Regions from separate parts of the Clostridium sp. JNZ J1-5 genome, predicted to be linked through region 3. Evidence: predicted binding sites of a transcription regulator. Region 3 holds the regulator's gene; each other region holds the start of a gene.

Region 1 (10,945 bases), 460 kb from region 3:
TTGACAGGTCAAATGATAAATATACCTGAGCCTAATCCGCCAAAACTTGGTTCATTCTTAGATGCTATAGAAAGTAGTATTAATGGCGAACTTGGAGCCGTTGAATTATATAGAAAAATTCGTTCTATGCTTCCTACCACTCAGATGAGAGATATGCTATATGAAATAATTACAGATGAACAAGAACATGCAACAAGATTTGTATACTTATATTCTATGGAGAAAAAACATTAATGTAAAAGTTCATATTTAATATAATAATCCTTCAGGTTTTTAACCTGGAGGATTATTATATATTATAAAAAGAGTTATACAAAATCGATTTTTTAAGATGACTTGTCTATGATAATTTTATCATTTTTTATATCTATAACTGCATTTCCTCCATTTGATAGTTTTCCAAATAGAACTTCATCAACAAAATAAGGTTTTATACCCTGCTGTACTATACGAAGTATTTCTCTGGCTCCATATATTGAGGACAAACTTTTTTTTGTAATCCAATTATAACATTCTTCCGTTACACTGATACTAATGTTTTTAGATAAAAGTTTTTCTGCAAACTGATCTATAGCTTTTTTAGCTATTAGATATGCCATATTTTCATCCATCTTGTTAAAGACAACTATCTCATCAAGCCTATTTCTAAACTCTGGAGAAAAAATTCTTTCAACCTCTTTTGTAATAGCATCGTCTTTTATCATTCGATCTCCAAACCCTAACATTACCTTTCCTACTTCTCTCGCTCCTGCATTAGAAGTCATAATCAAAATAACGTTTCTAAAATCAGCTTTTTTACCATTATTATCTGTAAGAGTTGCATAATCCATTATTTGAAGCAAAACATTTAGGATATCAGGATGAGCTTTTTCAATTTCATCTAGTAGAAGTACACAATAAGGATTTTTTCTTATTGAATCAGTTAATAATCCACCTTCTTCATACCCTACATATCCTGGTGGAGCTCCAATAAGTCTTGCTACTGTATGTTTTTCTTGGTATTCACTCATATCAAATCTAATTAATGGTATATCTAAACATGCTGATAATCTTTTTGCAATTTCGGTCTTTCCAACCCCTGTCTGCCCTACAAATAATAGATTAGATATAGGTTTTTCTTCTTCATTAAATCCTGCTCTAGACCTTTTAATAGCTCTAACAACAGTTTTAATGGCCTCATCTTGGCCAAATATAGTTTTCTTCAGTTCTTTATCTAAATTTTTTAATCTATCCAATTCGCTTAATGAAATATTTTTCTCAGGAATTTTCGCCATAGAAGAAACTATTTTTTCAACTTCTTTTTCCGTAATTATTATGCTTTTCTTTTCACAATCATCAAGTCTTGCAAAAGCTCCTGCTTCATCTATTACATCAATAGCTTTATCTGGAAGATATCTTTCATTAATATATTTAGCAGACAACTCTACAGCACTTTTCAATGCCTTGTCAGTATATACAACCTGATGAAACTTTTCGTAATTTGATTTAAGACCAAGTAAAATATTATAGGTATCCTCTTTAGAGGGTTCTGATACCTCTATTTTTTGAAATCTTCTAGACAAAGCTCTGTCCTTTTCAAAATACTTTCTATATTCCTCATAGGTTGTTGATCCTATAAATTTAAGTTTTCCATCAGTTAAGAAAGGCTTTAATATATTAGCAGCATCCATTGCACCACCTGAAACCGATCCTGATCCTATAACAGTGTGAATCTCATCAATATATACAATGGCCTTTCCTTGTTTTTTTATTCTAATTAAAACTTTCTTAATTCTCTCTTCAAAATCCCCTCTATACTTTGCTCCAGCTAGTAAACTTCCCATATCTAAGGAGTATATTTTACTTCCTTGGAGCACTTTAGGAACTTTATTTTCAATAATTAATTGTGCAAGACCTTCTGTTATTGCTGTTTTGCCTACCCCTGGTTCTCCTACATGTATTGGATTATTCTTTAATCTTCTTGATAACACTTGAAGGGTTCTCTTTAAGATATCCTCTCTTCCAATAAGAGGATCAAGCTCTCCTTTTTTCGCCCTTTCCGTAAGTTCTACAGTAAATAGTCTAAGTATATCATATCTACTCATTCTTTCACTGTCTTCCTCATACATTTCTTCATCACTATCCTCATCTGAATCTATAGAGATTTCATCCTCAAATTCCTCCTCTTTCCCCAATCCATAGGAAACACATTTTAGAAGTTCTAATCTTTGTATTCCCTGCTTCCTCATAAAATAGCTAGCAAAGGATTCTTTTTCATCATACATTGCTACTAACAAATGTGAAAACTTTATCACGCTTCTTTCAGAGGATAGTACCTGTGATCCAGCTGATGATATTATATTTTGAACGCCTATTGTTTGTATAGGCTCTCTTTCTTCCTCTAAAACTGGCACATGTTCTTTAAAATAACCTAACAAATCATTCTTAAGACTTTCAACCTCTCCACCACATTTTTCTATAATTTCTTTTCCTGCATCAAAAAATAGAGCAGAATATAATATGTGTTCCGGTGTAAAATATTCATGTTTTCCAATTTTAGCTTCACTATATGCAGCTATAAATATCTCACTTAATAAATTATCTAATTCCATAATTACTCCTCTTCAATAGTCAATTTTAGTGGAAATCCTTCTTGTTCAGCCATATAAGTAACCTGCCTTACCTTAGTTGAAGCAATATCGTATATGTATATACCAGCAATTCCAAATCCTTTTTTATGCACATCATACATAATCTTAGTAGCTTCTGCTGAGCTCTTATTAAATACCTTTATCAAAATCTCAACAACAAAATCCATAGTCGTGTAATCATCATTATGCAATATAACCTTGTACATATTCGGTTTTTTTAAAATTAATTTATTTTTTTCCTTAAAAGTAACTTTTTCTTTCAAATTGAACAACTCCACATATTAATTTATTATTAATAATTATAACAAAAAATACCCCACATATAAAATTATAAAGTGGTTACTATAAATAGTGTCAGAACGTTTCAAAGTTTAACTAAGATGTTTTAGCAATTATGTTAAGCAATAGGTAGTCATACTCTATGTTTGCATTAGTACAATCTGTATTCTTGTAGAATAAGGTTGACTGTCTATTTTAAATTCTTAGTGGCTATTGGCAAATTTATTAATAAATATTACAGAAGTGTTTATTGATAAATCAATAGCTATGTTAATTTGAACTTCTGATCATATAGATAAAGGTAGGTGTTCATACACCTACCTTTGCCTATTATATCAGATTAAATACACTTCTTGCAATCTTAACTGCCTCTTGTGCATCTTTTGCATAATAGTCAGCCTTTATCATATCTGCATATTCTTGATTTAAAACAGCTCCTCCAACAAAAATCTTGCAATCAACTTTATTTTCTCTAAGGACCTTTATTGTATCCTCCATATTTTTTACTGTAGTTGTCATAAGTGCGCTTAATCCAACAAGCTTTATATCTTCTCGCGTTGCTGTTTCAACTATATCTTTAATAGGTACATCTTTACCTAAATCTATAATCTCAAATCCGTAGTTTTCTAAAATTACCTTTACAATATTTTTACCTATATCATGGATATCTCCCTTTACTGTTGCTAAAATAATTTTTCCTTTTGTCACCCCTATTTCTCCTTCTGTTGACATTCCTTCTTTTATAATTGCAAAAGCATTTTTTACTGTCTCAGCAGATTGTATAAGTTGAGGTAAAAATATTTCTCCATTTTCATATCTACTACCAACAATGTCTAATGCCGGCAATAGATATCTGTTTACAATAGTTAAACCGTCCTGACTTTTTAAAAGCTCTCTTGTCTTTGGTGCAGCTTCTTCTTTTACTCCTCTAATTATTATCTCTTTTAAATCTTTATCACTGGATGATTTCCATATATCTCTTTCCTCTACTTCAGAGTAAGCATATATATAATTTTTTGCCTCTTTATCTATATTGGCCAGTACTTTAAAACTTCTTATAACATCCATTATGCCTTTATTATTAGGATTTAATATAGGTATATCTAATCCTTCAGCTAATGCCATGGCAAGAAAAGTTTGATTCAAAATCTCCCTTTTAGGCAATCCAAAGGACACATTGCTAACTCCTAAAAGTGTTTTAACTCCTAACTTTTCCTTTACAAGTCTTATAGTCCTTAATGTCTCCATAACTTCTTGTTGCTGGGCAGAAGCTGTAAGAACTAGACAATCTATTATTATATCTTTTTTACCTATACCGTATTTTTCAGCAGTATTTATAATTTTTTCAGCTATCTCTAACCTCTCTTCTGCGCTAGATGGAATTCCACTTTCATCTAAAGTAAGTCCCACTACGCAGGAACCATACTTTTTAGCAATAGGAAATACTGCCTTCATTATATCTTCTTTACCATTTACAGAATTTATAACAGGCTTACCATTATAAGTTCTTGCAGCAGCCTCTATAACATCTGGACTTGAACTATCTATTTGAAGTGGAAGATTAATTATGGATTGTATCTCATTAATTGCTCTAACCATTGTCTTAACTTCATCTATCTCTGGTAATCCTACATTTACATCTAATATATCTGCTCCTGCTTCCATTTGATTTATAGCTTCATTTAATATATGTTCAATATCATTATTTACTAAGGCTTCTTTAAACTTTTTTTTGCCTGTAGGATTTATTCTCTCACCAACTACTTTTACTTCCTCCCCTAATATCACAGATTTTGAAGCTGAACATACAGCAGTTATATTTTTAGGGGTTATACCTATAGGCGATAATTCCTCCAATTCTTCTACTGTCTTTTTTATGTACTCCTCATTTGTGCCACAACATCCACCTAGTATTCTCACACCTTTTTTAGCCAAAATTTTCATATAATATGCAAATTCTTTTGGAGTTATATTATAAATTGTCTCTCCCTTTAAAACCTTAGGCAGTCCTGCATTTGGCTGAACTATAACTGGAATAGATGAATATTGTAAAATTTTTTCTACTATAGGTATTACTTCTTTTGGACCTAATGAACAGTTTACCCCAAGTGCATCAACACCTAATCCTTCTAAAAGAATAACCATACTAAGAGGGTCTGTTCCCGTAAAGGTTCTTTCTTTTTCCCCAAAAGTCATAGTACAAAATACAGGTAAATCACAGTTTTCTTTTGCAGCTAAAACTGCCGCCTTTGCTTCATATAAATCTGATATAGTTTCTATCAATATAAAATCACACCCTGCATTAACTCCAGCCACTACTTGCCTTTTAAAAATTTCATAAGCCCTTTCAAAGCTCAATGTTCCTATAGGTTTAAGCATTTGGCCAATTGGCCCTATATCAAGAGCTATATATTTTTCTCCTTTAGCTTCTTTTGAAATTGCTACTGCTTTAGTTATAATCTCTTCTACAGAATACTTTGTTTCCTTAAGCTTTAATTCATTTGCTCCAAATGTATTAGTAGTTATTACATTTGAACCAGCCTTAATATATTTTTCGTGTATACTTTTTATTATATCTGGATTCAAAATATTATACACTTCTGGAATTTCTCCAGCAGCAAGTCCCTCTTTCTGAAGCATTGTACCCATAGCTCCATCGAAGAATAGAAATCTTTCTTTTAGTATATTTTTAATCTCCACAATAGCTACCTCCTCTCTTAAATTCACACCATCTAGAATTATTGCACTTTCTGCACCCAGGATGATTGCTTACTATATTTTTATCTTGAAATCCTATAATGGCTGTTATTGATTTTCTTGGTATTAAAATATTTTCTTCAGTAACTGTAAGTCCAATATTTTTTTGTGTTTCTAAAACATTTAATATTTTTGATTGAATATCTATTGGAAAATCTCCATATCCCGGACTATATCTATAAGTTATTCCTAAGCCATATATTTTAGCTTCTTCTTTTATTAAGCTCTGAACCTCTTCACAAATCCATTCTATAGCAGTGGATGCACATGCATCTAGTATTAAAGCTTTTGTAAGATTAACCTTTTCATAATACTTTATTTTTGTTTCTATCTCATTTCCTAAAGTCATTGCTAAAACAGCACACATTTTTGAATCTTTAAGATGCTCTGCTATATCCCTACCTTCAAATACCAATTTACTTCCAATTATTTTTACTTCACTATTATCTATTTTTATATCAAAAATCTTATAGGTATATCTATAGTTAATATAGTTTTTTATTTCTTCAATAGATTTATTAATAAGACTCCAAACTTCATCATATATTATTCCTCTTTTATATCCTAAATATCTTAAAACTTCATCTCTATCAATGTACAAATATCTTCCTCCTATAATTTTTATTTTTAGTCTTATGCTATATTAAAACTATTTAATGCAGTTACTATTGACGATATATTAGCTACTATTTTCTTAGCTACCTCTGGATTATTCATAGTATAAATATGAATACCATCAATTCCAGAAGATAATAAATCAATAATCTGCTCAGTAGCATAAGCAATTCCAGCATCCTTTAAAGCCTCAGGTCTGTCTATATATTTATCAAGTATTTTTACAAACTTATCCGGAACATGAGCTCCGCAAAGAGAAGTTATTCTCTTAATCTGTCTACTATTTACAACTGGCATTATGCCAACTTCTATAGGAATATCTATCTTCATAAGTTCTGTTTTTTCTTTAAAGTTATAAAAAATATTATTATCGAAAAATAGCTGGGTAATGAGGAAGTCAGTACCTTTTTCAACTTTATTTTTTAAATTAAACAAATCATCTACAATACTCCTGCATTCAATATGTCCTTCTGGATAACATGTCCCTCCTATACAAAAATAGCTATCTTTTTTTATATGCTCTACTAAATCCACAGCATGTGTGTAATGGATAGGGTTTGGAAATTTCAAATTAGGATCTTGTGGAAAATCTCCTCTAAGAGCAAGAACATTTTCTATATTATTTTTCTTTAATTCATCCAAAATATTATCTATTTCTTCCTTTGAAGATGCTATACAAGTTAAGTGTGCTAAAGATTCTATATTATATTTATTCTTTATAATAGACGCTATTTCAACTGTTGCGTTCTTACTAGTGCCGCCCCCAGCACCGTAAGTCACACTTATATAATCAGGATTTAAAGGCGCCAAAGCATCTATAGTTTTATAGATACTTTCAATTGAATAATCTTTTTTAGGCGGAAATATTTCAAATGAAATTACAGGTTTTTTATTTAAAAACAAATTTTTTATAAACATAAAATGCCCCCTTTTAAATAAAAAAGCTGCTTTCCCATAAGAAAAGCAGCTTAAATATCTTTACATAATTTACACTTAACTAATTTTAGCAGCTTTCTTATCTCTCAAAATCAAAGATTTTGCAGGATTTGACACCGTTGTATTTTTTTAATACCGGTTGTCGGGTTTCAAAGGGCCAGTCCCTCCACCTCTCATGATAAGAATTCTTTCTATTTAATTAAAAACTATTCTAATACTTTTATATTATGCTGTCAATGTAAAATAAAATAACTTTTTTAGGTAATAATATATTTACATACGAACTTATGTTCGGTAATATATATTTAAGATATAATTGGTATAGGAGAACTATTATGGATATGTTGGAAAAGTTAAAGATACTATCAGATGCAGCTAAATATGATGTTTCCTGTTCTTCCAGTGGAAGTAGCAGAAAAAATTCTAAAGGAGGTATAGGCAATGCCAGCTCTAGTGGAATATGCCATAGTTTTACTGCAGATGGAAGATGTATTTCATTACTTAAAATTTTACTTACAAACTACTGCTGTTATGATTGTGCCTACTGTATAAATAGATATTCTAATGACCTTCCTAGAGCAACTTTTACCCCTGATGAAATAGCTGACTTAACAATAAATTTTTATAAACGTAATTATATTGAAGGCTTATTCTTAAGTTCTGCAGTTTTTAAAAATCCTAACTATACTATGGAACAGATGCTAAAAGTTGTATCTAAACTTAGAAATGAACATAACTTTAATGGATATATACATATAAAAGCAATACCGGGAGCAGATCCAATATTAATTAAGAAAGCTGGGGAACTTGTAGATAGAATGAGTATAAATATTGAACTTCCTTCCTCATCTAGTCTTAAGTTACTAGCTCCGCAAAAAACTAAAGAAAATATATTAAAACCTATGTCTTTTATAGGATCTCAAATTGCTGTTTCAAAATATGAAAAAAAGTTATATAGAAATGCTCCTTCTTTCGTTCCAGCAGGCCAGAGTAGCCAGCTTATTATTGGTGCAACACCTGAAAGTGATTTGCATATTTTAAAGCTCTCTGAAAATCTATATAAACGCTTTGGATTAAAAAGAGTCTACTATTCAGCTTATGTGCCAGTATCAAATAATCCAAAGTTACCTGCACTAAATAGTCCTCCTCTATTAAGAGAACATAGACTTTACCAAGCAGACTGGCTTCTTAGATTTTACGGATTTTCGGCAAAGGATTTGTTAAATGAAAACAATCCAAATTTCGATGTACACCTGGACCCTAAAACTGATTGGGCTCTTAGAAATATAGATAAATTTCCAATAGAGATTAATAAAGCCTATGCAAAAGATCTTATAAAAATACCTGGTATTGGAGTAAAATCAGTACGGAAAATTGCCCTTGCTAGAAGAGTCCACTCTTTAAGTTTTGAGGATTTAAAAAAGTTGGGTGTGGTTCTAAAAAGAGCTCAATATTTTATAACCTGCAACGGAAGATATTATGGTCAAGTAGATTTTAAAGATATATTAATAAGAGAAAAGTTAGTAAGTGATGCAACTAATAAATTTAAATCAAATCCTATCTATAATGCTAAAAAAAATTATGAACAGCTTTCTTTTCTCTCCTCTCCTCCAGCCATATACCGCCCAGATGATGCTTATACAAGCATCACTGGAGAACTTTAAGAAGGTGAAATAAATGATTTGCTATATCTATGATGGCAGTTTTGAAGGCCTATTAACATCAATATATGAGGCATATTACAGAAAAGATAAACCTGAAGAAATATTTAGAGAAGATGAATTTATTCCTACTCTTATAACAAATCCGATTTATATAAAAAAAGATATGTCCAAATTTTCTAAGGTTTATGATGCTATTAGAAATAAAATTTCTTATAATTCTTTAAGATATGTATTTTATGTGTATCTCTCTGATATAGAAGGCTCTAGTACTTTAATCTATAAATACATAAAACTTGGTTTTAAATTAGGGAAAGATTTAGATATGCATCTTTACAAAGATTGTGTACTAAGAGTACATCAAATAGTAAAGAAAGTATTTGGAGAATATCATAGAATGCTTGGTTTTGTTAGATTTAACAGTATAAATAATAAATTTCTCTACTCACCTATAGAGCCAGATCATAATATACTAGCACTTATAACTCCTCATTTTACTAAGCGTCTTTCTAATGAAAATTTTATTATTCATGACCTAAAAAGAGGAATAGCCGCTGTATATGACAAAACTGATTGGTCTATTACTGAACTTTCTAAAGAATATGGATTAACCTTGCTTAGCAAGCATGGTAATTCTCTTTATGAAGAATTATGGAAAAGCTATTTCAAAAGCACCACTATTAAGGATAGAATAAATCCAAAACTTCAAATGGCACATATGCCAAAGCGTTATTGGAGCTTTCTAACAGAAGTCAATTAATTTTAAAGACCTTACTAGTAAATCCTAGTAAGGTCTAAAATATTTTATATTAATATATCTCTCTTTTTAAATACTACATGGGAAATAACGTAACTTACTATTGTCCATCCTAAAAGTATAGCTATAGAGAAAGTTGGTGTAATAACAGGATTGTTAGACCTTAGTGCAATATTTCCTGTTATTATTTTTGAAGGATCTCCAAAAGTAGTAAATAAGTAATGAGCATATTTATTTATATAAGGTATTGTTTGAGCTATAGTAAATGCTATTATTATAACTGTAGTACTTGCCATAGATACCATACTGCTCTTTACAACAGTTGATAATAAGAAAGCAAAAGATGCTGATGCTATTATGAATAATATTTGAATTCCAAACATTTGAACTATATATTTCCACATAGGTATAATGTGAGAACTTCCAGCTATTGCTGTTATTGCTTTTTGTCCCATTTCGCCTTTGACAGTTAAATCATACATAAACCTAGTTCCTGTAGTTACTGGATAGTCCATATTTCCAAAACTAAATATAAGCCCCATGATTAGAAATGCTAAAATTTCTATCACTACTATAATTATTGAAGAAGAAAGTATTAAAGCTATAAACTTTGAAAATAATACCTTTCCCCTTGAAACTGGCTGTGTCAGCAAAAATTTCATAGTAGGCGGAGTATATTCCCCCGATACCATGTCTGAACTAAATATAATTACTCCAACTGCAAGGAAAATCGCTCCTAGAATTTCAAATAATTGTCTTACAAACGCAGTTGCTGTTACATCATATGAATTATACTCTGGCTGTATATTATTTTCTAATAAGTATTTCTTAGTCATAAGCTCCAATTTTATAGACTCTTTGTCTTGCTCTCTTATTTGAGTATCCTTTAATTGTGCTTCCATTCCACTTATTTCTTTCTTTAAAGTTACTCTCCAATCAGGTTTTGCACCTTGTTTTTCTTTTTTAATCTCTTCAATCCTTTCGTAGGATTGCTTAATATCCTCATCAAAACGTTTCTTTTCCTCTTCAGGAATTTTAGGATCTTTTTTAAATTCTTCTAAGTGCCTTATATTCTCTTGTTCATTTTGTATTCTGCGCTCTGGTTTATTCCATTCCTTCATGCTTTCTGATGACTTATACATAGCAAAACCTATAAATGCTACTAAAATTGCAAATGCAATAGTTATTATAACTGTCTTTTTCCTACTCATTAATTTTATCATTTCATTTCTAATTAGTGTAAACATCATAATGATCTCTTACCCCCTTCTACAAGTTCCATGTATCTCTCTTCAAGTTCTGCATGTTTC
Region 2 (10,945 bases), 650 kb from region 3:
CAATAAAAAATAGAGCAATAGAAGTTAAAAATAATAGTAATATTGCTTTTGACAATACAAATAAAATCTATATGGAAAAAGAAAAAAATATAGTTAAAGCACTTAAAAAAGCAGAAGTAGTACAAAATATAAAAGTTATGGCAGATACTATATCAAGCATATCCGAACAAACAAATCTTCTTGCCTTAAATGCAGCAATAGAGGCAGCTAGAGCAGGAGAACAGGGAAAAGGATTTGCTGTAGTAGCTGAAGAGGTTAGAAAGCTTGCAGAACAATCCTCACAAGCTGTAGTACAAATACAGGATACTATAAATGAGGTTGAAGGTGCTGTTTCTGAATTAAAAGGAAACAGTAATGAAATATTAGAATTTATAGGCGAACATATTACACCTCAATTTAGTAGTTTTGTAGAAATGGGGAATGATTATTATAATGATGCAGAGTTTGTTGCAAATATGTCTGAAAATATAGCTTCTATGGCAGAAGAAATAACAGCAACTATGGAACAAGTAAGCGCTGCTATACAAGATATGGCCCATGAGGCACAAAAATCAAGTGAAAATGCAGAAAATATAAAGTATAGTGTAAATGAAGCTGCAAGTGGAATGGAACAAGTTTCAAAAACAGCTCAAAGCCAAGCTGAAATGTCACAAAAATTAAATGAAATGGTACAAAAATTTAAAATTTAAGTATTATTTAATACCTCTAAGTAGTAAAGGCTTAGAGGTATTTTTGTGTTTGTAAAAATAAGGTTTATATGGTATGGTTTTATATAAAGATCCTGAAAATCATAATAAAAGTGAAGAACAAAAAATAATGTGGAATATGAAATTTGCTAAAACCTAAACATGATGAAATTGTAAAGTGAAGCAAAATTTATTTATATAGTAGGAGATAATATCATGAGGATAAAACAAAAAAAGCTACTGATTGCTTTTGGCATATTAGCTATTTTTATAGGAGGTTACGGTATTCTCTTCTATTGGAATCTGGTTCCTAAAAAAGCATATACAGCAAAGGATTTTGGCATTGAAACTATAAAGAGCCAAAATGATTGTAATAGAAATGGTGTAGATGATTATACCGACATTTTGTTAGGGGCTAGAAAAGATGCTCAGAACAAGCCAAAATATAAAAGTGTTTATTATGAAGGAGGATATCCTCCAGAAAATGAAGGCGTTTGTACAGATGTTATATGGAGAGCTTTCAAAAATGCAGGATATTCTCTTAAAGACATGGTAGCAGAACATATAAATAACAATTTATCAATGTATCCAAGAGTAGCTGGAAAGTCAGATAAAAATATAGACTTTAGAAGAGTACCTAATTTAAAAGTTTACTTTGATAATAATGCTGTTTCATATAGTTTAGATCCTTATAAAATAAGTGAATGGCAGCCAGGAGATATTGTTATATTTGGACAAAATTATTCTCATATTGCTATTGTGTCAGACAAACGGAATAATAAAGGTATACCATATATTATCCACAATGGAGGACAACCTGTAAGGGAGGAAGATGCATTAGTTAAGTATTCTAAAGGAGCACCTATTACAGGACACTACAGATTTGAAAGCAAATAAATAGTTTTATAACATTGATATAAGAGAACTCAATTATTTATAAATATTATTAATGTTTATAAGAGAGTTAGTATAAAAGGAGTCTATTAATGAAAAGACAGTAATTCATCATAGTACACTATTGCAGCTTTAACTTCATAATATTATACTAACGTAGGATGCGATTAATTAATAAATGTACAGAGGGTATTGACTTATTTGGTATAATAAATTATTCTTACTATATATTGTGAAAAATGGAGGTTTTATAAGATGATGATTACTACTTGCTAAAAATTTTCGTTAAAGAAAATTAAAAAAGAAGTTTTATTGCCTAATCTAATGGGCTTTATTGTGTTGCTTCTTTTTGCATTAGTAAGCAGAGGTTATTAATCTTATAGAACTAAGTTTTATATTGTTTTTATATTAATTTATATAGTATTTTGCTATATGAATTATTTGTTACGCTTTAAAAACAAATTAAAATTTTAGACTGTAGGAGGCTTTGTATTCCTACAGTTTTTGTTCTTGTTCAATAATTCCCTGTTTTAGTTTAGGCTTTAAGACATTACAACTATTATTTAAAATTAACAAATCTATTTGAAGGGGGAATTTTTAATGAATATATTTGGAGTACAGTTTTTAGGTAAAAACTTTGGAATGCCGTTGAGAGAAGTAGGTGTATGCCATGAATCAGCTGATAAACATACAGAGATTAGAGAGGTTCTTAGACGATTCCAGAATGGATACACTGAGAGAAATATAGAAAACGTAGATGCTTTTATGGAAGAACTTTTTATTAATGGAGAGGAAATATGTGTTCTCGGTACTGGAACTGGAGAATTATTTTTAGGTAGTGAGCAAGTAAAAAACTTGATTAGGGATGACTGGAAATACTGGGGAGATGCTAGTATAGATTGGGAAAATGCACATATTTCAGTTAAAGGTGAAGTTGCCTGGTTTGCCACTATGGGCCATGTCAAATATACCTTTGAAGACTCACCAGAAAGATATGACAGATATCTTGATCTTATAAAGGACAAATCTGAAGAGAAGGAGCGTACACCTAAAGAGAGAGTTGCTTTTATCAATTGGGTTTTGTCTCTAACCTATCACCAGCGTGTTGAAAGTGAGAGAGAATATTTGTGGCCGCTATGTTTAAGTGGTGTTCTTCTAAAGGATGGTGATAAGTGGAAAATTGCTCATCTCCAATTTTCTATACAAAAGTCTAATTTTCCTGATGAGCGTTTTGAAAACTCTAAAGAGCATCTAGAGAACTATAATAATCAAAATGCCATCACTGATGGATATAAGAATAATCAGATGACTTTAGAGTTAAAAGACCTTTTGAAAAAATTAGAGACAGAACTTATTGGACAAAAAGATATTTCAAAAAAACTTATAAGTAAGTATTTTGCAGCAGATAGCATGCCATATGTGATCGGACCAGAAAACCAGTGGTATTATGGGATTGATCAGATAAGAGACTTTTTTGCTAAAAGCAGCGATGCAAATCTTATTTTAGATCTAGAGCATGCCATTGCTTCAAGATCTGATGAAGTAACTTGGGTTACAGTTACTGGTATGTTGAAACAAGTTTTGGACGAGGACAAACTTGCTGAGAGTGCATTAGAGGAACTAAATAATCTATTTCAGACTAATCTTACTTCAAAAGAAAAACTGTTTGCTGCACATAGAAGTATGGCCTATGTATTAAAGGAAAGTGCTGCAGGTGTAAATTACACATGCCCAATCAGGCTTACTGCAGTAATTTCAAATATAAGTGAAGGGTATGCTTTCCAACATATCCATTTTTCATTTCCATTCTATTGGATATTGGAAGGAAAATTAGATGGTATTTCAGAGCATTAGTGTAAATAGAAAAATGGCTAGTTGGATTGTTTTAAAATAAATTATTAAGTACTAAGGAGGAGAAAGATGAATTATAAAATTGTATGGATATGTATAGGGGTAGGAGCATTTATATTCTCAAGTTTATTAGGAGCTATTAACAATCTTCGAAGTGATATTGCCCGTATTAATTTAACTCTAGATAAAATTGCTAAACAAATAGGAGTACCTGATACGATAACAGAAAATATAGATATTGAATTAAAAGGCCTTATTTCAGAAGGTAAAAGGGTTGAAGCAGTCAAGAGATACAGAATGGTTAGTGGACTTGGCTTAAAGGAGTCAAAAGAATATATTGATAAATTGATAGAGAATGAACTTAAATAAGTAAATTTAGTGTTAGAAATATTAATTTGCCATTTATTGATGTATTGTATTTTATAAACGGACAAAAAACGGACAGTAGAGTATACTGGAGATAAGAAAGTTTTAATTTAAAATTACGGAAAATAGTGGTAATATTATAAGAGGACTAGCTACTACATGTTAGCATAAAGTTGTAGCACAACAGCAACTAACTGAGGATTAAATTATATAAATTAAAGGGAGGTTTAAAATGGAAAAGAAACAGTATGTTTGCCCAAAGTGTGGTAACAATGAATATGAATCAGATCAATTTCAGGCAACAGGAGGAAACATATCAAAGATATTCGATATACAAAATAAGAAATTTATAACTATTAGTTGTAAAAGATGTGGGTATACAGAATTGTATAAAGCAAAAACATCTGATGGATGGAATATCTTAGATTTCCTTATGGGATAGACTATTTGGATACTTTATAGTATATATGTATTTTGGAATTGATAGAATTTAACAAAGGTCATAAAACTGTAATAAAAATACAGTTTTATGACCTTTGCTAGTTAGTAGATATTAAATGTTGTAATCATCAATATCAAACTCGTAGTTCTTATAATAATACTTACGGTCTTCCTCAGTAATTTCACGAACAACCGTGCATGGATGTCCTACTGCTATTACATTATCTGGAACATCTTTAGTAACGACACTTCCCGAACCGATAACAACATTATTTCCAATGTGGACTCCAGGATTTACAACAACATTTCCTCCGAGCCAAACATTATTTCCTATTGTTATACTAATACCATATTCATATCCAGAATTTCGTGAATCAGGATGTATCGGATGACCTGCTGTATATAAAGAAACATTTGGAGCAAATTGCACATTACTACCTATGATTACTTTTCCAACATCTAAAATGGTACAGTTGTAATTTGCAAAAAAATAATCTCCAATTTCAATATTCTTTCCATAATCACAATAGAAGGGTGCTTCAATATGTATATCTACACCTGCTTTCCCAAGAATATCTCTTATTAATTTATCAATTTTTTCATCTTCATCTGGCAGGCAGTGATTATACTCATAAATCTTCTTTTTATTTTCCCTTCGTTCTTCTGCTAATCCATCTAACCACGCTTTATATGGTAGACCCGCCAACATTCTATCTTTATGATTCATAGTTGTTTCCACCTTTCAACCTATATAAATATGTAAAGTAAAAATTAACCTATTTTGGGTTTTATATATTAGCAAGATAATCAAATCATAAATATCATTTTAAGTTGATGAACAATAAGTTACAATTGTATATTTGTTTAAGTATATACTACATAACTATAAATATTCAAATATTTAACATAACTATATAAATTGTTTCTCTAAATCTGTATATTTCATTTGTACTTAGTATTTCTTGATACTTCATTATGTTAACAGTGATGAGGGAAGATTTTTGAAGTAATAGTTTTTTTTATTATATTTAAATTGACTTAAAAGAAACGATGTTTTAGTAATTAGGAAAAAATGTGTAATTTTGCTATAATAAAGATGTATACATTATTTAATATTACAGAATGTTAAATTGTTTAGCATTAAATCTGCCTGATAGATATTAGAAATATAAGAGGGCATGTTTTTGTATTTTAGGAGGTAAACATATGCAACAAAGAACAAAAAAGAAGCTCATAAGAATATGCATCATTATAGCTGCTATGATTGGCGGGGTAGCCTATGCTATTAACTGGGCATTTTTCGATATTCAAAGAATTAATGGACAAGAATATCTTAACAACTCAACTTCTCCCAATGGAACATATACTGTGACAGCTTATTTAAATAATGGTGGAGCCACAACGGATTTTGCGGTTTTAGGTACATTAAAGAACAATAAAAATGGGAAAACGAAAAATATTTACTGGCAGTATCACTGTGAAGAAGCAGATATGGAATGGTTGAATGATGAGACAATAAAAATAAATGGTGTAGAATTAAATGTTAAAAATGAAACTTATGATTATAGAAGAAAGTAAATGTAATTTTTTGGCTTATTGAAATTAAAATGTTATAGGAGAAATGCACAATGGGTAACAAAGGCATTAAATTGATACTTCTTGGTATAGTAATTATTCTGATAGGTATTTTTATGGGGATACTGTCGTTAGGAGGAATATTTACATATTTTATTCAGCTTTATGTTGTTATAATTGGAGTTATAGTAGCTGTAGTTGGTTTTTTTAAAGAAGATTAGCAATTTTATATTATTGACTATAAATTTCAATACAACAGTAAAACATTGTATTAGAGCTAATACTTAAAATAATAGAGGATAAAATAAAAAAAGATGGGTGGAGAAGTATTGAGCATTGAGCAAATCAGTGTTGGAGAAGAAATATATAGCGCAATATATACGATAAAATAAAAAAATGAGAAAGCAGTTGTGAAATTTAATGTATGGACAAAATGGAAGTAAATATATTACTAAAGCCAAAATTGTATATTAATATAACAAGAAAGAGAAGTTTATGATGAATAATAAAATAGAATATTTGAAAATATATCCTGTGGATTATGATATATTGACAAAAATAATGACTTCCGCATTTAATGAAGATACATCTATGCACACTGATTTGAAAGAAGATGGTCCTAGAGGATACAATGACGGTAGTTTAATTAAGTGGCTCAATGAAAATGAAAATTTTGAAAGCTATAAAATAATTTATAATAATGCCACCGTTGGGGCGTATACTGTTGAAATTAAGCCAAATGGTGAATATAATTTGGAAATGCTATTCATTGACCCTAAATACAGAAAAAATCATCTTGGAAGGATAGTATGGAAAGACATAGAACAAAAATATATAGCTGCAAAAAGATGGACGGTTGAAACTCCTGATTATTCAGAAAGAAATCATCACTTTTATACTAAAAATTGTGGTTTTGTATTTCAGAGAGAAAACATATGTGAAAATGGTGCTAAATCTTTTATTTTTGAGAAACAGAAATGATGTTTATGATGGCTAGTATTGTAATAGTTTTAGGATTTTAAAAATATTATTGGTTTTGAAATTTATAGTAGGATTATGCGAAGCAAAGTTTATTTAATATTCCTATTAAATTGGTTATTGCAACTGATAGTTGACATACGATTGGTGGTGTGCAACTGTAGATTTTAGTAATCTATTTTAGAGGTGAATAATAGATGGTATTAAAAGAAAATTTAGTGCATTTAAGAAAATCTAATAATTTGTCACAAGAGAAGGTGGCTGAATTAGTGGGTGTAAGTAGGCAGGCAGTTTCAAAATGGGAGACTGGTTTATCCAAACCTGACACTGAAAACTTAATGAAGTTGGCAGAAATATTTCATGTATCGATGGATGAACTTACAAAAATGAATTCTGCTCATATTGAATCTATAGAAAGAACAGGGGAGAATGAAAATATTACTAGGAAGAATGCAGAAGTAGAATTCCATATGAGCAAAAGAGTAGCGTTTTACTTGTATGTTTTTGGTGCCCTTATTGGTTTTCTAGGATTTGCATTTGGTATTACTTATGCTGAATCAAATTCAATTTGGATTATAGTTGGCATAGTTGGCATGATATTAATATGGTATTGTAGTTCAAAGATAATAAATAGTATTATGAAATGACAATATCATATATTAAAGAAATGGAGCACTATTTTGCCCCATTTCTTATTTTTTATTTTGGATTATCTTCTGATGGGTAGTAGTTTATTTATTTTAATTAATCTTGAAAAAATGAGTGGAAAAGAAGAAAATGGATAAACATTCTATATTTTTTCTTAAAACCTCTTATAAAAAATATAAAAATAGTATATAATTATATACGAACACATGTTCTTAAATTGGGTGTTAATATTTGATGAGAGGTTGATATTTTATGGGTACATTAATTTTTCATATAGATGTAAACAGTGCATACCTTTCTTGGGAGGCAGCTTATAGACTTCAGCAAGGGGAGAAGTTAGATATTAGGACAATTCCTTCTGTTATAGGTGGAGATGAATCCAGCAGGCATGGAATTGTGTTGGCTAAATCAATTTCTGCTAAAAAATATAACATTAAAACTGGTGAAAGTTTATGCGAGGCTAGAAGAAAATGCCCTGAATTAGCAGTTTTTCCACCAAGATATTGGCTATATATGCAATGCAGTTCAGCTATGCATGAAATACTGGAGGAATACACACCTATTATACAAAGGTTTTCTGTAGATGAAAGCTTTTTAGACTTCTCTAATATGGAAAATTTATACCCAGATTATATGAAGCTAGCTGAAATTATAAAAGAAAGAATAAAGAGAGAGCTGGGTTTTACAGTTAACATAGGAATATCAAATAACAAACTGCTGGCAAAAGTTGCTTCAGATTTGAAAAAACCAGATAAAATACATACTTTATTTCCAGATGAAATTGAGAAGAAAATGTGGCCGCTGCCAGTGGAAGATTTATTTATGGTAGGCAGAGCTACAGTTCCTAAATTACATAAGTTAAACATTAATACAATAGGTGATTTAGCAAATTATGATGTAGACATATTAAAAAACATACTAAAGAGTCATGGAGAATTAATATGGAATTATGCTAATGGTATAGATAATTCAAAGGTAAGAAAAAGCAATTATATTGAAATGAAAGGCATAGGAAATTCTACAACAATTTCTTTTGATGTAGAAGATAGAGAGACAGCTCACAAAGTATTGTTATCTTTATGTGAAACAGTGGGAATGAGGCTAAGAGATTCGGAAAATTGTTGCACCGTAGTTTCTATATTTATAAGAGGTAACGATCTTATAAATTATTCACGGCAAAAGAAGTTAAGTACTGCCACAGATTCAACTAGGAAAATATATGAGGTGGCCTGTTATTTATTTGATAATGTATGGAAGGGAAAACCTATAAGGCATCTAGGAGTTCATATAACAGATTTTTGCAATAATGATTTTTATCAATATAACTTATTGGATTCTTTTAATTATGATAAAGATAGAAAACTAAATAAAGTAGTGGATGAAATTAGGTTAAAGTATGGTAATAAAGCTATTATAAGATCATGCTTTTTAAATTCAGGGCTAAACCCAATATGTGGAGGGGTTGGAGAAGAGGAATATCCTTTGATGAGTTCTATGTTATAGAGGAAGGTGAGCATTTTGAAAATTGTAGCACGGCCAATTGAAGTAGTCTCTTACACTGATGATAAGGGAGATATAAGACCTTTAAGATTTAGATTGAAAACAGAGGATGATTCTATGAAGGTAATAAAAGTGGATAAGGTTATTGTAAAAGGAACTGAAAAGCTAGCAGGTAACATTATGTTTGTATTTAGATGTCAAAGCCTCATTGATAATGTATTAAAATTATTTGAAATTAAGTATGATTTGAAAACTTGCAAATGGATGCTGTATAAAATTTAGCAGCTGGATAGACCTAAATCTGTAAAAAAATTAATCAAGTTAAGATAATAGGTTTGCTAATTAGAAACTAGGGCAGGTACTATGTATTACAAAATATAAAAAGTTAGTAAAGGATTTGATTAAGAAGGAAATAAAAAACTCTTACTATGCAAGTTAAGATGCATGGTGAGAGTTTTTTTATTAATTGGGGATTAGTGCGGAGAGGAAAGATTCAATATGCTGACTAATGAATGAAAAATGCAAAATAAACTATATTTTGTAATAATAAGGTTTATTGTGATATAATTTGGTGTAGGTGGATATTATAAGATGAGGGTGGGTATGTCTATAATAAGAAGTTGGAGTTACTAGAGAAAAGTATTTAAATATCAAGCAAAGTTTAAGGGAATTATTGTGAAAGGATGATACATATGGCTATAAAAGTAGTATTAGATGCATTGATACCTAGAGAAGATTTTGACTTGAAAGATGAAAGTGGAGTTGCAGTTAATAGAAATGTTTTGACAATGTCTGTAACAGATTTAGATTACAATTCATTTATGTATTCAGCAATAAAAAAACCGGATTTCCAAAGAGAAACTAATGAATGGACACCTGAGAAAATATATCAATTAGTTCTTAGTTTTATAGAAGGAGAACTTATTCCGAGTATAATATTATGGAAAAGTATGTCAAATCATATATTTGTAATAGATGGATCGCATAGAATAAGCGCACTTGCAGCATGGGTAAATGATGACTATGGAGATGGTGCAATTTCAAGAGAATTTTTTGATAATGATATACCAAAAGAACAGATAAAAGCAGCTGAAGTTACTAGAAATTTAATTAACAGTAGCATTGGAAGTTATAGTGAATTAAAAAGCATAACAAGAAAACCATGTGATGATGAAGAAAAAAATAAGAGAGCTAAAAATTTAGGATCATTAGCATTACAATTGCAGTGGGTGGAAGGGAATTCATTAAAGGCAGAGGAATCTTTTTTTAGAATTAATCAACAAGGAACACCAATTAGTCCAACTGAAATAAAATTAATAAAGTCTAGAAATGCTGCAAATGGATTAGCAGCAAGAGCAATAGTTAGAAGTGGAAAGGGTCATAATTATTGGTCAAAGTTTTCAGAATTAGTTCAAGATGAAATTTATAAAATTTCTAAAGAAATAAATGAAATATTATTTTTACCTGAATATAAGACACCAATAAAGACATTAGATTTACCAATTGGAGGTCCTTTATTATCAGATCAAGGTCAACAATTGATTTTAGAAACTATAAATATTGCTAATGGATTAAAGGGAAATGAAGAATTAGGCAATGATGAAAAAGGTGATGAAACAATTAAGTATTTGAAGAAATGCAGAAAGATAGTGAGAAGAGTTAATTCGTTACATATATCTTCATTAGGACTACATCCAATAGTATATTTTTATAATATGAGAGGGATGCATAAAGTAGCATCTTATTATGCTGTACTTGGTTTTATAAAATATTTAGATGAAAATAATAGATTTAATGATTTTATTAAAATTAGAAAGAGTTTTGAAGAAATTATGATTCATTACGAATATTTAGTACAAACTATTGTAAGAAGATACAGGCAATCTACTAGAGGGCATAAGTTTATAACAGCATATTACATACAATTAATGGATTTTCTTTTGAAGGGATATAATGTTGAAGAGACAATAAAAGCTTTAATAACTTTAAAAGAATTCCAATATCTA
Region 3 (10,945 bases):
GCAGAAAAATTTAATGAAGATATACAATTAAGAGAAAAAGAAATTGCAGTTACTAAATTAAAAAAAGAAACAAAACAAATAGGATTTAATGACATAGAAAAAGAAAATTTATTAAAAGAAATTGAATCAATTGAAATATTAAATATGACACCTATGGAAGGTTTTAATAAATTATATGATATAATTAAAAGAGTTAAATCCTTATAGTATATAGAAGGTGGTCAATTGAAAAGAATAAATTTATTAAATGAAGAAACTTCTAATAAAATAGCTGCAGGAGAAGTGGTAGAAAGACCTGCTTCTATTGTAAAAGAATTGATTGAAAATAGTATTGATGCCCAATCTAAAAATATTATTATAGAAATAAATGAAGGCGGAAAGAAAGAAATAAAGATAACTGATGATGGCAGGGGTATACACCCTGATGATATTGAAAAGGCCTTTATGCCCCATGGAACTAGTAAAATAATAAACATTGAGGATTTATACGCTATTAATACCTTTGGATTTAGGGGAGAGGCTCTTCCTAGTATTGCAGCGGTTTCAAAAGTTAGTTTAATAAGCCGACAAGGAGATAATAATTTTGGAAAAGAGATTTATATTTCCAATAGTAAAATTGAATATTTAAAGGATATTGGATGCAACATAGGAACAACTGTTAAAGTCCATGATTTATTCTTCAATGTACCTGCAAGGCAAAAATTTCTAAAGTCGGACCAAAGAGAGTCTAGTCTAATATCTAATATGGTAAACAGACTAGCTTTAGCAAATCATAATATATCTTTTAAGTATTACAATAACGATAAAAGTTCTCTTACAACCTTTGCTTCTACAGATGTGAAGGATACAATCAGAGCTGTATATGGTAAGAATATTTATGAAAACTTAATAGGCTTTGAAAAGCATTTTGATATTATTTCTGTTCATGGATACATTGGCAATACCGAAATAAGTCGTGGAAGTCGTAATAATCAAAGTATATTTGTAAATAAAAGATATATAAAAAGTGGTCTTATTACAACAGCCGTGGAAAATGCTTTTAAATCATTTGCTACTGTAAACAAATATCCTTTCTTTGTGATTTTTCTAGATATATATCCAGAATTTGTTGATGTCAATGTACATCCAACTAAATCAGAAGTTAAGTTTGAAGATGAAAGAATGATTTACAAGATAGTATTCGACACTGTCCATAGTGCTATAGCTGAAAGTATAAGAAAGTCTTTTGCTATAGATGATAGCAATTATTTTGATGATATAGATAAAAAAGAAGTTTTAAATAATAAGGAAGTTTTAAATAAAAATGAAGAAGAACCTATACTTGTTCAAATGCCAATTGATTTAAAAGAGAATAGCGGCTTTATTAAATCAAGTATAGAAACATTGGAATCTAGTAGTAAAAAGGATTATTTAAATACTGTTTCATCTGATTACATTAATTTAGGCAATAATATGGAATATAAATTGGAAAAAACGAGTATTATACAAAATACAGATAATATAATGCTTAAGGACAGCTCAAATAATACAATGCCTATTAATTCATCAGAAAAAGATAGAATTGCTAAATTTCCTCCATTACAAATTATAGGTCAGTTTAATAAGACTTATATACTAGCTCAGGCTATGGAGACTTTATATATGATAGATCAGCATGCTGCACATGAAAAAATATTATTTGAAAAGTTCAAAGAACAAATTAAAAGTAGGGATGTTATATCTCAAATATTAATGACTCCTGTTGTTGTAGAACTTAGCCATCAAGACTATACTTATTATATAGAAAATACTGATGTATTTAAAGAAACTGGTTTTAGCATAGAAATCTTTGGTGATAATACAATAAGTATAAGGGAAGCTCCTATGATTTTAGGGAAAGTAAATGTAAAAGAATTTTTTCTAGAGATGCTTGATAATATAAAGAATATGGGATCAGGAAAGACTGTTGAAGTTAAGTACGATATGATTGCTTCTCATGCATGTAAGGCTGCTATAAAAGCAAATCATTCTTTATCTCAATCAGAAATAGTTTCTTTAGTAGAGGAATTAAGATATATAGAAGAGCCTTTTAACTGTCCTCATGGAAGACCTACTATTATTAGAATGCCTTTAAAAGATATAGAAAAAAAATTTAAGAGAATTCAATAAAATATCTTATATATCTTATTATTAAACAAAGGAGATTTTAAATGAAAAAAGACTTATTTATTTTGGCAGGGCCTACTGCTGTTGGCAAAACAGAAATATCAATAGAATTAGCAAAAATGTTAAAGGGTGAAATTATCTCAGCGGATTCTATGCAAATCTATAAGTATATGGATATTGGCTCAGCTAAAATTAAGGAGGATGAGAAGCAGGAGGTTCCTCATTATCTATTAGATTTTGTTGATCCACATGAGGAGTTTAGTGTAGCTGAATTTAAAGAAAAAGCGACTGAGATAATCAATGAAGTCCATAGTAGAAATAAGCTTCCTATGATTGTTGGAGGAACAGGCTTTTATATTGATTCTTTAATATTTAACTATGATTTTGCAAATACAAATAAAGATGAAGATTACAGAGAATATTTGAAGAATCTAGCACTAGAGAAGGGAAATGAATATGTTCATAATCTTCTTAAAGATATAGATATGGAATCATATAATAAATTGTATCCAAATGATTTGAAAAGAGTAATTAGAGCGCTTGAAGTATATAAACTTACCAGAAAAACTTTAAGTCAATATAATTCTGAACAAGATATTTATGATATACCTTACAATGTACATTATTTTGTTTTGACTATGGATAGAGCTAAACTATATGAGAGAATTAACAAAAGAGTAGATATTATGATGGATGAAGGGCTTGTTGATGAGGTAATCAAATTGAAACAAATGGGATGTACTGATACCATGCAATCCATGAAAGGTATTGGATATAAAGAAATCCTATATTATCTTGATAATAAAATTACACTTGAAGAAGCTGTTGAAATGATTAAAAAAGGAAGTAGAAATTACGCTAAAAGGCAGCTTACTTGGTTTAGAAAAGATAAGCGGGTTATATGGATTGATAAAGATAAACATAAAAGCAATCATGAAATATGCAAAGAGATTGTAAGTCAATTAAAGGAAAATTAAAGTTGCATATTAAATATTTGTTTAAATAAAATTATTCTTTATTCAAACAAAAATAAAGGATTTTAGTTATTTTTATAGAATATAACATATAAAAAGTGGAGGGAATAACTATGAATAAGCCATCTAATAACTTGCAAGATCTGTTCTTAAATAACGCTAGAAGAAATAAAATTCCAGTTATAATATATTTAACAAATGGATTCCAGCTTAAGGGAAATGTTAAGGGATTCGATAATTTCACAGTTATATTGGATAATGAGGGGAAACAGATGATGATATATAAGCACGCCGTTTCAACAATAGTACCTGCTAAACCAATATTATTTACTCAAGATGAAAATAACTAAAAATAGGCAAGTATTTGCCTATTTTTTTTTTATGTGATAATATATTTACTAGTCAAACACACTAAGGAGTCGGGGGTTTATACATATGATTAATGAGATGAAAGAACTATTATCTAATAAATACAGTATTAATAGCAAAGCTTTAGAACTGTATGAAATTGCAATTGATGATATTAAAGATCAATTTGCATTTTTAGATGAAATAAGAGAATTTAATCAACTAAAAGTTTTGAATGCTATGCAGGAGGAAAGAATAAGTGAATCTCACTTTACTAATTCCAGTGGCTATGGATATGGAGATATTGGTAGAGATTCTTTAGATAGAGTATATGCTAGAATATTTAATTGTGAAAGCGCCATTGTACGTCCTCACTTTGTAAATGGAACCCATGCTTTAGGAGCTGCTTTATTTGGTAATCTTAGGCCTAATAATACAATGCTATCTGTTTGTGGAAAACCTTATGATACACTACATGGAGTTATAGGAATAGACGATACAGAGGGAATGGGATCCCTAAAAGAATATGGAGTGAAGTATAGACAATTAGAGTTAAAAGAGGATGGTAAACCAAATTTAGATGAAATAAAAAAGGTATTGCTAGAAGATTCATCTATTACTTTAGTTCATATACAAAGATCTACAGGATATGGATGGAGAAATTCATTGCTTATAGAAGATATAAAGGAAGTTATTGATTGTGTAAAAAGTGTTAGGAAAGATATCGTATGTTTTGTAGATAATTGTTATGGCGAATTTATGGATGTTTTAGAGCCTACTGATGTAGGTGCGGATTTAGTAGCAGGATCACTTATTAAAAACATAGGAGGAGGAATAGCTCCAACTGGAGGATATATAGCGGGTACTAAAGAATGTGTTGAAAAAGCATCTTATAGATTAACTGTACCTGGAATAGGGGGAGAGTGTGGTTCTACTTTTGGAGTTATAAGATCTATGTATCAGGGATTATTTTTTGCTCCTCATGTTTCTGTGGAAGCTTTAAAAGGCGCGATTTTTTGCTCGCGCATCATGGAACTTGCAGGCTTTGAAGTTTTACCTAAGTATAATGATAGAAGAAGTGATATAATTCAATCAATCAAATTTAATGATAAAGAAAAATTGATTCAATTTTGTAAGGGAATACAATTAGGATCTCCTGTTGATTCTTTTGTGTCCTGCGAACCGTGGGATATGCCAGGGTACTCTGATCAAGTTATAATGGCTGCAGGTGCGTTTGTTCAAGGATCCTCTATTGAACTATCAGCAGATGCTCCAATTAGAGAACCTTATATAGCATATCTACAAGGTGGGCTTACTTTTGATCATGCTAAAATAGGTATATTGATAGCATTAAGTAAAATTTTAAATTAATGTATTAAAAAACTAGTAAATGATTGAAACTTTCAATCATTTACTAGTTTAATACCTTCTGAATAATCCAATTAGCTTACCTACAATTTGGCAATCTTCAACAATTATAGGTTCCATAGTTTTATTTTCAGGCTGTAATCTTATGTAATCTTTTTCTTTAAAAAATCTTTTTATAGTTGCTTCGTTATCAATTAATGCTACAACTATCTCTCCGTTATCTGCATAATTACATTTCTCGATAATTGCTAAGTCTCCATCAAATATACCTGCTTCAATCATGCTTTCGCCGGAAATATTTAAAATAAATAAATCTTTATTACTTGGCATATAATTTAATGAAATAGGAAAAGAATCCTCAATGTTTTCTACAGCTAAAATAGGCTGACCAGCAGTAACTTTACCAACTATAGGTATGTTTATCATTTCCTTATTTATAATAGGATCTTTAAGTATTTCTATAGTTCTTGGTTTTGTAGAATCTCTTCTAATTAATCCCTTTTTCTCAAGCCTAGCTAGGTGACCATGAACAGTAGATGTAGAGCTAAGACCAACCCCTGCACAAATTTCCCTAACTGATGGTGGATAGCCCTTTTCAACTATTTGCTTTTTTATAAATTCATATATTTCAGTTTGTTTATCTCTTTTAGTATCGCTCATTTTATACACTCCTTACCCTATATTTTGAATTATATCACAGATTTTCGCTTATATCAAACTAATGTTCTGCAAATATTGATTATTATATAATCTTTTGATATAATACATTAATAAAATAGGAAGAGGGGATAGATATGGCTAAATCTTGTATTTTTGAAGTCGATAAATTATGTATTAATTGTGGCGAATGTAATAAATGTGATTTAAACTCAAATAAACAATGTAATAACTGTGGCAAATGTTTGGAATTAGAGGGATATGATTCTAAAATTATTAATATTGATGAAATATTAGAAGAAGGAGAACTTGAAAATTTTGAAGTTGATTTAAGTGAGGTTAACGATGAAAAGAACAAATGTTCGAATTTGGAAGTTTTAGCTTCTATGAATGAGGGATTAGCAGAATCTGATATCAAAATAGAATACATAGATGATGTTGATGGGTTAAGTGAACTTTTAGAAGATGAAGAATCTTCTAAGATCATAAATGAAGTATTTCCTGGATTAGTGACCATTAATAAAATAAAAAAGTAGTATAAATAATAGAAGTCGTTCTTGTATTTACTAGAACGACTTTTTATTATTCTTCATCGCTTAAAGGGTTTAAACTCACTGCGTGTCGTAGAGTCTCATCATCTACGTGGGTATAAATCTGTGTTGTTGATACATTTTCGTGGCCTAATATTTTCTGAAGGCTTCTTATGTCTACATTTCCGTATTTATACATTAAAGTAGCGGCTGTATGCCTTAATTTATGAGGAGAATACCTCTTGCTATCAAGACCTGCTTTTGAAATATATTTTTTTACTAAAAGTTCAACGCTTCTATTGCTAATTCGCCTGTAATTTTTACTTATAAATAATGCATCCTTATCTTCTGGTATTACTTTGTTATCTTTGGATCTACGTATAAATAAGTAATTACGTATAGCTTTTAAGCAGGCGGTGTTTAAGTATACGGTTCTTTCTTTGCCTCCTTTACCTACAATAGTTAAAGTATCTTCTTTAATTCTGGATATATCTATGCTGCATAATTCTGAAAGTCTCAAACCACAGTTTAAGAATAAAGTAATTATACAATAATCTCTTTCTTTATTTTCTCCGTCGATAGATGAGAGTAGGAGTTTGCTTTCTTCTAAAGTTAGATAAACTGGATTTCTTTTGTTTATTTTTGGTGTCTCTAATTCTATTGCTGGATTTTCATCGATAAGTTTAGCTTTACCATGAAGATATTTAAAAAAAGATTTTAATGCAGCTACTTTTCTTGCTCTAGCGTAACTGCTGTTATTTCTATAATTTTCAGTAAAAGATATAAAAGCATATAAGTCGGATAATTTTATTTTTCTTATAAAGTTCTCATCTATATCCTCAATAGGTATTTGGTCGAATTCTATATCTTCTTTTACGTATCCTTTATATAATTTTAAAAATCTAAAAAACATAGATAAATCCCACTTATAACCGGCTAGTGTATTTTGAGATTTACCTCTGATGGTTCCAAGATAGTTTAAAAATTCATTTAGGTATTCCGGAAGTGTTGGATCAAATATGGCTCTAAGCTTATAATTCATAATCCCCTCCTATTTTTATGTACTAACTTCGCTAAATTTATATTTAGCGAAGTTGAAAATATGTTATTAATGTAGTGGTCATAATTTTAAACCACTACATTAATATTATATAACAAATAGCTTTATAGGAATAGTATTAATTTTAATATATACAATGCGATTATATATAAAATAGAAATTTAAATTTTTCCTACAGTAGTTTTATAAGTATAAATTTATTTTGAAATTCATTTTTGAGTTTATTTTGATAATAAGTTTAATTTACAAATAAATTCTTAAATATTAATTTATACATTAATTGAAACGTCTAATCCTAAAATATTTTTATTATTTTCAAGAATTGGTTTGATTGAATTATTTATAAAATCATCAACTTGCCCCACTGATCTTCCGATAAATTTATTAGGATCAATAATCGATAAAATTTCATCTCTGCTCATCTTAAATGAAGAATCATTAATTATTCTCTCGATTAAATCGTTATTTAAACCTTCTTCTTTAACTCTTCTTGCAGCTTCCATAGAAAATACCCTTATTCTTTCGTGAAGTTCTTGCCTATCTCCTCCCCTTTTTACAGCCTCCATGAGAATATTTTCTGTAGCCATAAAAGGTAATTCATTTTCTACATGAGACTTTATAACTTTCTCATAAACAACCATGTTTTCGCTAATATTTATATATAAATTTAAAACTCCATCTAAAGCAAGGAAACATTCTGAAACAGATAATCTTTTATTAGCAGAATCGTCTAATGTTCTTTCGAACCATTGAGTACCAGCAGTTATTGCAGGATTTAAAGAATTTACTATTACAAATCTACTTAAAGCACTTATCCTTTCAGATCTCATAGGGTTTCTTTTATATGCCATAGCAGAAGATCCTACTTGATTTTTTTCAAATGGTTCTTCCATTTCTTTCATGTTTTGAAGAATTCTTAAGTCATTACTAAATTTATATGCACTTTGAGCTATCTCCGAAAGAGTATTCAGTACAATTGAATCAACTTTTCTAGGATATGTTTGACCAGTTACTTCATAAGTCTGTTCAAAGTCCATTTTTTTAGCTATTAATGTATCCAGTTTTTTAACTAGTTCCTCGTCGTTATCAAATAACTTCATAAAACTAGCTTGTGTACCAGTAGTACCTTTTACACCTCTAAGCTTTAAGCTTTTTATCAAAAATTCTAGATTTTCTAAATCCATCATTAAATCTTGAATCCATAAAGTAGCTCTTTTTCCTACAGTAGTTAATTGTGCAGGTTGTAGATGTGTAAAACCTAAAGTTGGAAGAGCTTTGTATTTTAAAGCAAAGTTAGATAAATTATTAATTACATTTAGTAGTTTACTTTTTGTAAGTATAAGAGCTTCCTTCATTATTATCAAATCTGTATTATCTCCAACGTAACAGCTAGTTGCTCCTAAATGAATTATACCCTTAGCATTTGGACATTGAAGCCCATAAGCATAAACGTGACTCATTACATCGTGCCTTATTTCCTTTTCTTTTTCTTGGGCAACTTCGTAATTTATATTATCTATGTTATTTTTAAGTTCGTTTATTTGTTCTTCAGAAATATCTAATCCTAATTCATGTTCACCTTCAGCCAATGCTACCCATAATTTTCTCCAAGTTTTGAACTTCATTTCTTCTGAAAATAAATATGACATTTCTTTAGATGCATATCTGCTATTTAATGGTGTATTGTAAGTATTTCTATTCATGTTCAAACCTCCATGCACGTATATTATATCGTGTAATAAATTATTTCATTCATATTATAACATATATTTTTATATAAGTAAGTAATTTTGTTCGTATTTTTTAAACAAAAATAAGTTCTATTTTATTGATATATATAATATATTCTACTAAGAAATGAATTATATTAATGTAAAAAGGGGGAGTATACATATGTATAAATTAAGCTCAATAGATAAAATATCATTATTATTAGTGATACTAGGATCTATAAACTGGGGGCTTATAGGATTATTTAATTTCAATTTTGTAAGTTTCTTACTTAGGTCAATTCCATTAATAGAAAGAATAGTATATATACTAGTAGGACTATCAGGAATAAACACATTGTTATTTATTAAAAAGTGCAAGAGTAAAAGTTAGAAGTACAAAAATAAAAGGCTATTCAGCCTTTTATTTATTATTCCAATGACTCTATCAATCGCACCATTTCTTCAGTGGCTAGAGTTTCATCATCTCCTGAAGCTATAATCGTCACCTTAGAATCTTTAGTAACACCCAGTGATAGAACACCGATCAAACTCTTAACATTAGCCTTTTTGTCGTTATACTCTAAGTATATATCAGATTTGAATGAAGAGGCTTTTTTAACTAATAATGTAGCCGGTCTAGCATGTAAGCCTGTAGATGTTTTTACAATTGCTTCTTTTTGTACCATATCTTTTCACCTCTATAAAATTATTTTAGTTATTTATAATTATTATCATTATATCACTTTTTTCTAAAATTATAAATTATCTAATTTTAGATATAAAGTTTTCAATCCTGTTTAATCCTTCCACTATCTTTTCCATTGAAGTAGCGTAAGATAATCTTATATAATTATCTAAACCAAAAGCTATGCCTGGTATAACAGCTACTCTTTCAACTTCCAGTAAGGCATTAGAAAATTCTAAAGAGTTATTTATGGATATTCCATTTACTTCTTTACCAAATGAGCTTGAAATATTTAACATGATGTAGAATGCTCCATCAGCTTTTATACAAGATAAATTTTTCATAGTGTCAACTTTTGAAATCATATAGTCTCTTCTCTTAGCAAATTGCTCCACCATTAATACAAGTCCATTCTGTGGACCATTTAACGCCTCTAGAGCAGCATATTGAGATATAGAAGTAGGATTAGAAGTTGTATGGCTCTGAATACTAGACATTAATTTAATGATTTCTTTTGGCCCAGCTGCATAACCTATTCTCCAACCTGTCATTGCATAAGACTTTGATACACCGTTGATAACAATAGTTCTATTGTAGGCATCCTCACTTAATCTAGCAATACTTATATGAGTATTATCTCCATATATTAATTTTTCATATATTTCATCTGAAATTATTATAAGATCGTGCTTTTTTGAAAACTCTGCTATCATTAAAAGCTCTTTTTCAGTATAAACGGCACCAGTAGGATTATTAGGACTATTTAAAATTATAGCTTTTGTTTTTTCTGTTAGTGCTTTTTCTAAAGACTCTAAGGTATATTTATAATTATCCTCGTTCTTATTATCTACAAATACGGGTGTACCATATGCAAGTTTGATTAACTCAGGGTAACTAACCCAATAAGGTGTCGGAACTAACACTTCATCTCCTGGATTTAAAATGGCTTGGAAAACATTTGCTAAGCACTGTTTTGCCCCAGTTGAGATTATTATTTGATCGATTTTGTATGATAAATCATTATCCACTTTAAATTTTTCAACTATAGCTTCTTTTAATTCGTTTATACCTGAAGCTGGTGTATATCTGGTTAAACCACTTTCAATAGCTTTAATTGCTGCATCTTGAATGTTTTTTGGAGTATCAAAATCAGGTTCACCAGCTCCAAAACTTATCACATCTATTCCCTTATTAGCCATTTCTTTTGCTTTAGCCGTTATAGCCAAAGTCAATGATGGTGAAATTTTTTTTGCTTTTTCTGATAAAATCATTGTAACCCCTCCGTTTTTATTATGTAACTTTAATTCATTAAAATGTACTATAAAATATTATAAACATTTATCTCAAATTTTATAAAGGGCTTGACATTTCAAGCCCTTTATATTCTACAACAAATTATACTATCTTGGTTGAACAATTAACTTTATTGCTGTTCTCTCTTCGCCGTCTATTTCTACATCAGTAAA

The links. The regulator LexA, encoded in region 3, represses DNA repair genes until DNA is damaged. The targets are predictions, from matches to a motif close to CNAACANNTGTTNG.
Region 1: a site for LexA is predicted at 7,498-7,511, ahead of ACWW38_RS15450 (putative DNA modification/repair radical SAM protein). Genes of this name have one in related genera too.
Region 2: a site for LexA is predicted at 7,639-7,652, ahead of ACWW38_RS03645 (DNA polymerase Y family protein). Genes of this name have one in related genera too.

The regions. Positions count from the first base shown of each region.
Region 1 is NZ_CM132773.1:3,231,694-3,242,638, reverse strand. It holds gene ACWW38_RS15480 (rubrerythrin) at 1-234, shown strand, start outside; gene clpA (ATP-dependent Clp protease ATP-binding subunit ClpA) at 327-2,591, opposite strand; gene ACWW38_RS15470 (ATP-dependent Clp protease adaptor ClpS) at 2,594-2,893, opposite strand; gene ACWW38_RS15465 (homocysteine S-methyltransferase family protein) at 3,240-5,609, opposite strand; gene ACWW38_RS15460 (methionine synthase) at 5,599-6,267, opposite strand; gene metF (methylenetetrahydrofolate reductase [NAD(P)H]) at 6,300-7,199, opposite strand; SAM riboswitch class I at 7,294-7,402, opposite strand; gene ACWW38_RS15450 (putative DNA modification/repair radical SAM protein) at 7,553-8,881, shown strand; gene ACWW38_RS15445 (TIGR03915 family putative DNA repair protein) at 8,895-9,638, shown strand; gene ACWW38_RS15440 (ABC transporter permease subunit) at 9,683-10,885, opposite strand; gene ACWW38_RS15435 (ABC transporter ATP-binding protein) at 10,882-10,945, opposite strand, start outside.
Region 2 is NZ_CM132773.1:726,053-736,997, reverse strand. It holds gene ACWW38_RS03695 (methyl-accepting chemotaxis protein) at 1-689, shown strand, start outside; gene ACWW38_RS03690 (DUF1287 domain-containing protein) at 903-1,583, shown strand; gene ACWW38_RS03685 (nuclear transport factor 2 family protein) at 2,181-3,434, shown strand; gene ACWW38_RS03680 (50S ribosomal protein L7/L12) at 3,501-3,800, shown strand; gene ACWW38_RS03675 (zinc ribbon domain-containing protein) at 4,030-4,239, shown strand; gene ACWW38_RS03670 (sugar O-acetyltransferase) at 4,351-4,965, opposite strand; gene ACWW38_RS03665 (DUF5412 family protein) at 5,445-5,816, shown strand; gene ACWW38_RS03660 (hypothetical protein) at 5,867-6,034, shown strand; gene ACWW38_RS03655 (GNAT family N-acetyltransferase) at 6,312-6,794, shown strand; gene ACWW38_RS03650 (helix-turn-helix domain-containing protein) at 6,989-7,438, shown strand; gene ACWW38_RS03645 (DNA polymerase Y family protein) at 7,692-8,942, shown strand; gene ACWW38_RS03640 (hypothetical protein) at 8,958-9,221, shown strand; gene ACWW38_RS03635 (HNH endonuclease family protein) at 9,632-10,945, shown strand, end outside.
Region 3 is NZ_CM132773.1:77,422-88,366, forward strand. It holds gene mutS (DNA mismatch repair protein MutS) at 1-207, shown strand, start outside; gene mutL (DNA mismatch repair endonuclease MutL) at 226-2,148, shown strand; gene miaA (tRNA (adenosine(37)-N6)-dimethylallyltransferase MiaA) at 2,190-3,122, shown strand; gene hfq (RNA chaperone Hfq) at 3,233-3,469, shown strand; gene ACWW38_RS00485 (methionine gamma-lyase family protein) at 3,555-4,838, shown strand; gene lexA (transcriptional repressor LexA) at 4,887-5,495, opposite strand; gene ACWW38_RS00495 (hypothetical protein) at 5,630-6,028, shown strand; gene ACWW38_RS00500 (tyrosine recombinase XerC) at 6,075-7,064, opposite strand; gene purB (adenylosuccinate lyase) at 7,352-8,785, opposite strand; gene ACWW38_RS00510 (DUF378 domain-containing protein) at 8,976-9,185, shown strand; gene ACWW38_RS00515 (HPr family phosphocarrier protein) at 9,223-9,480, opposite strand; gene ACWW38_RS00520 (pyridoxal phosphate-dependent aminotransferase) at 9,557-10,750, opposite strand; gene ACWW38_RS00525 (stage V sporulation protein S) at 10,880-10,945, opposite strand, start outside.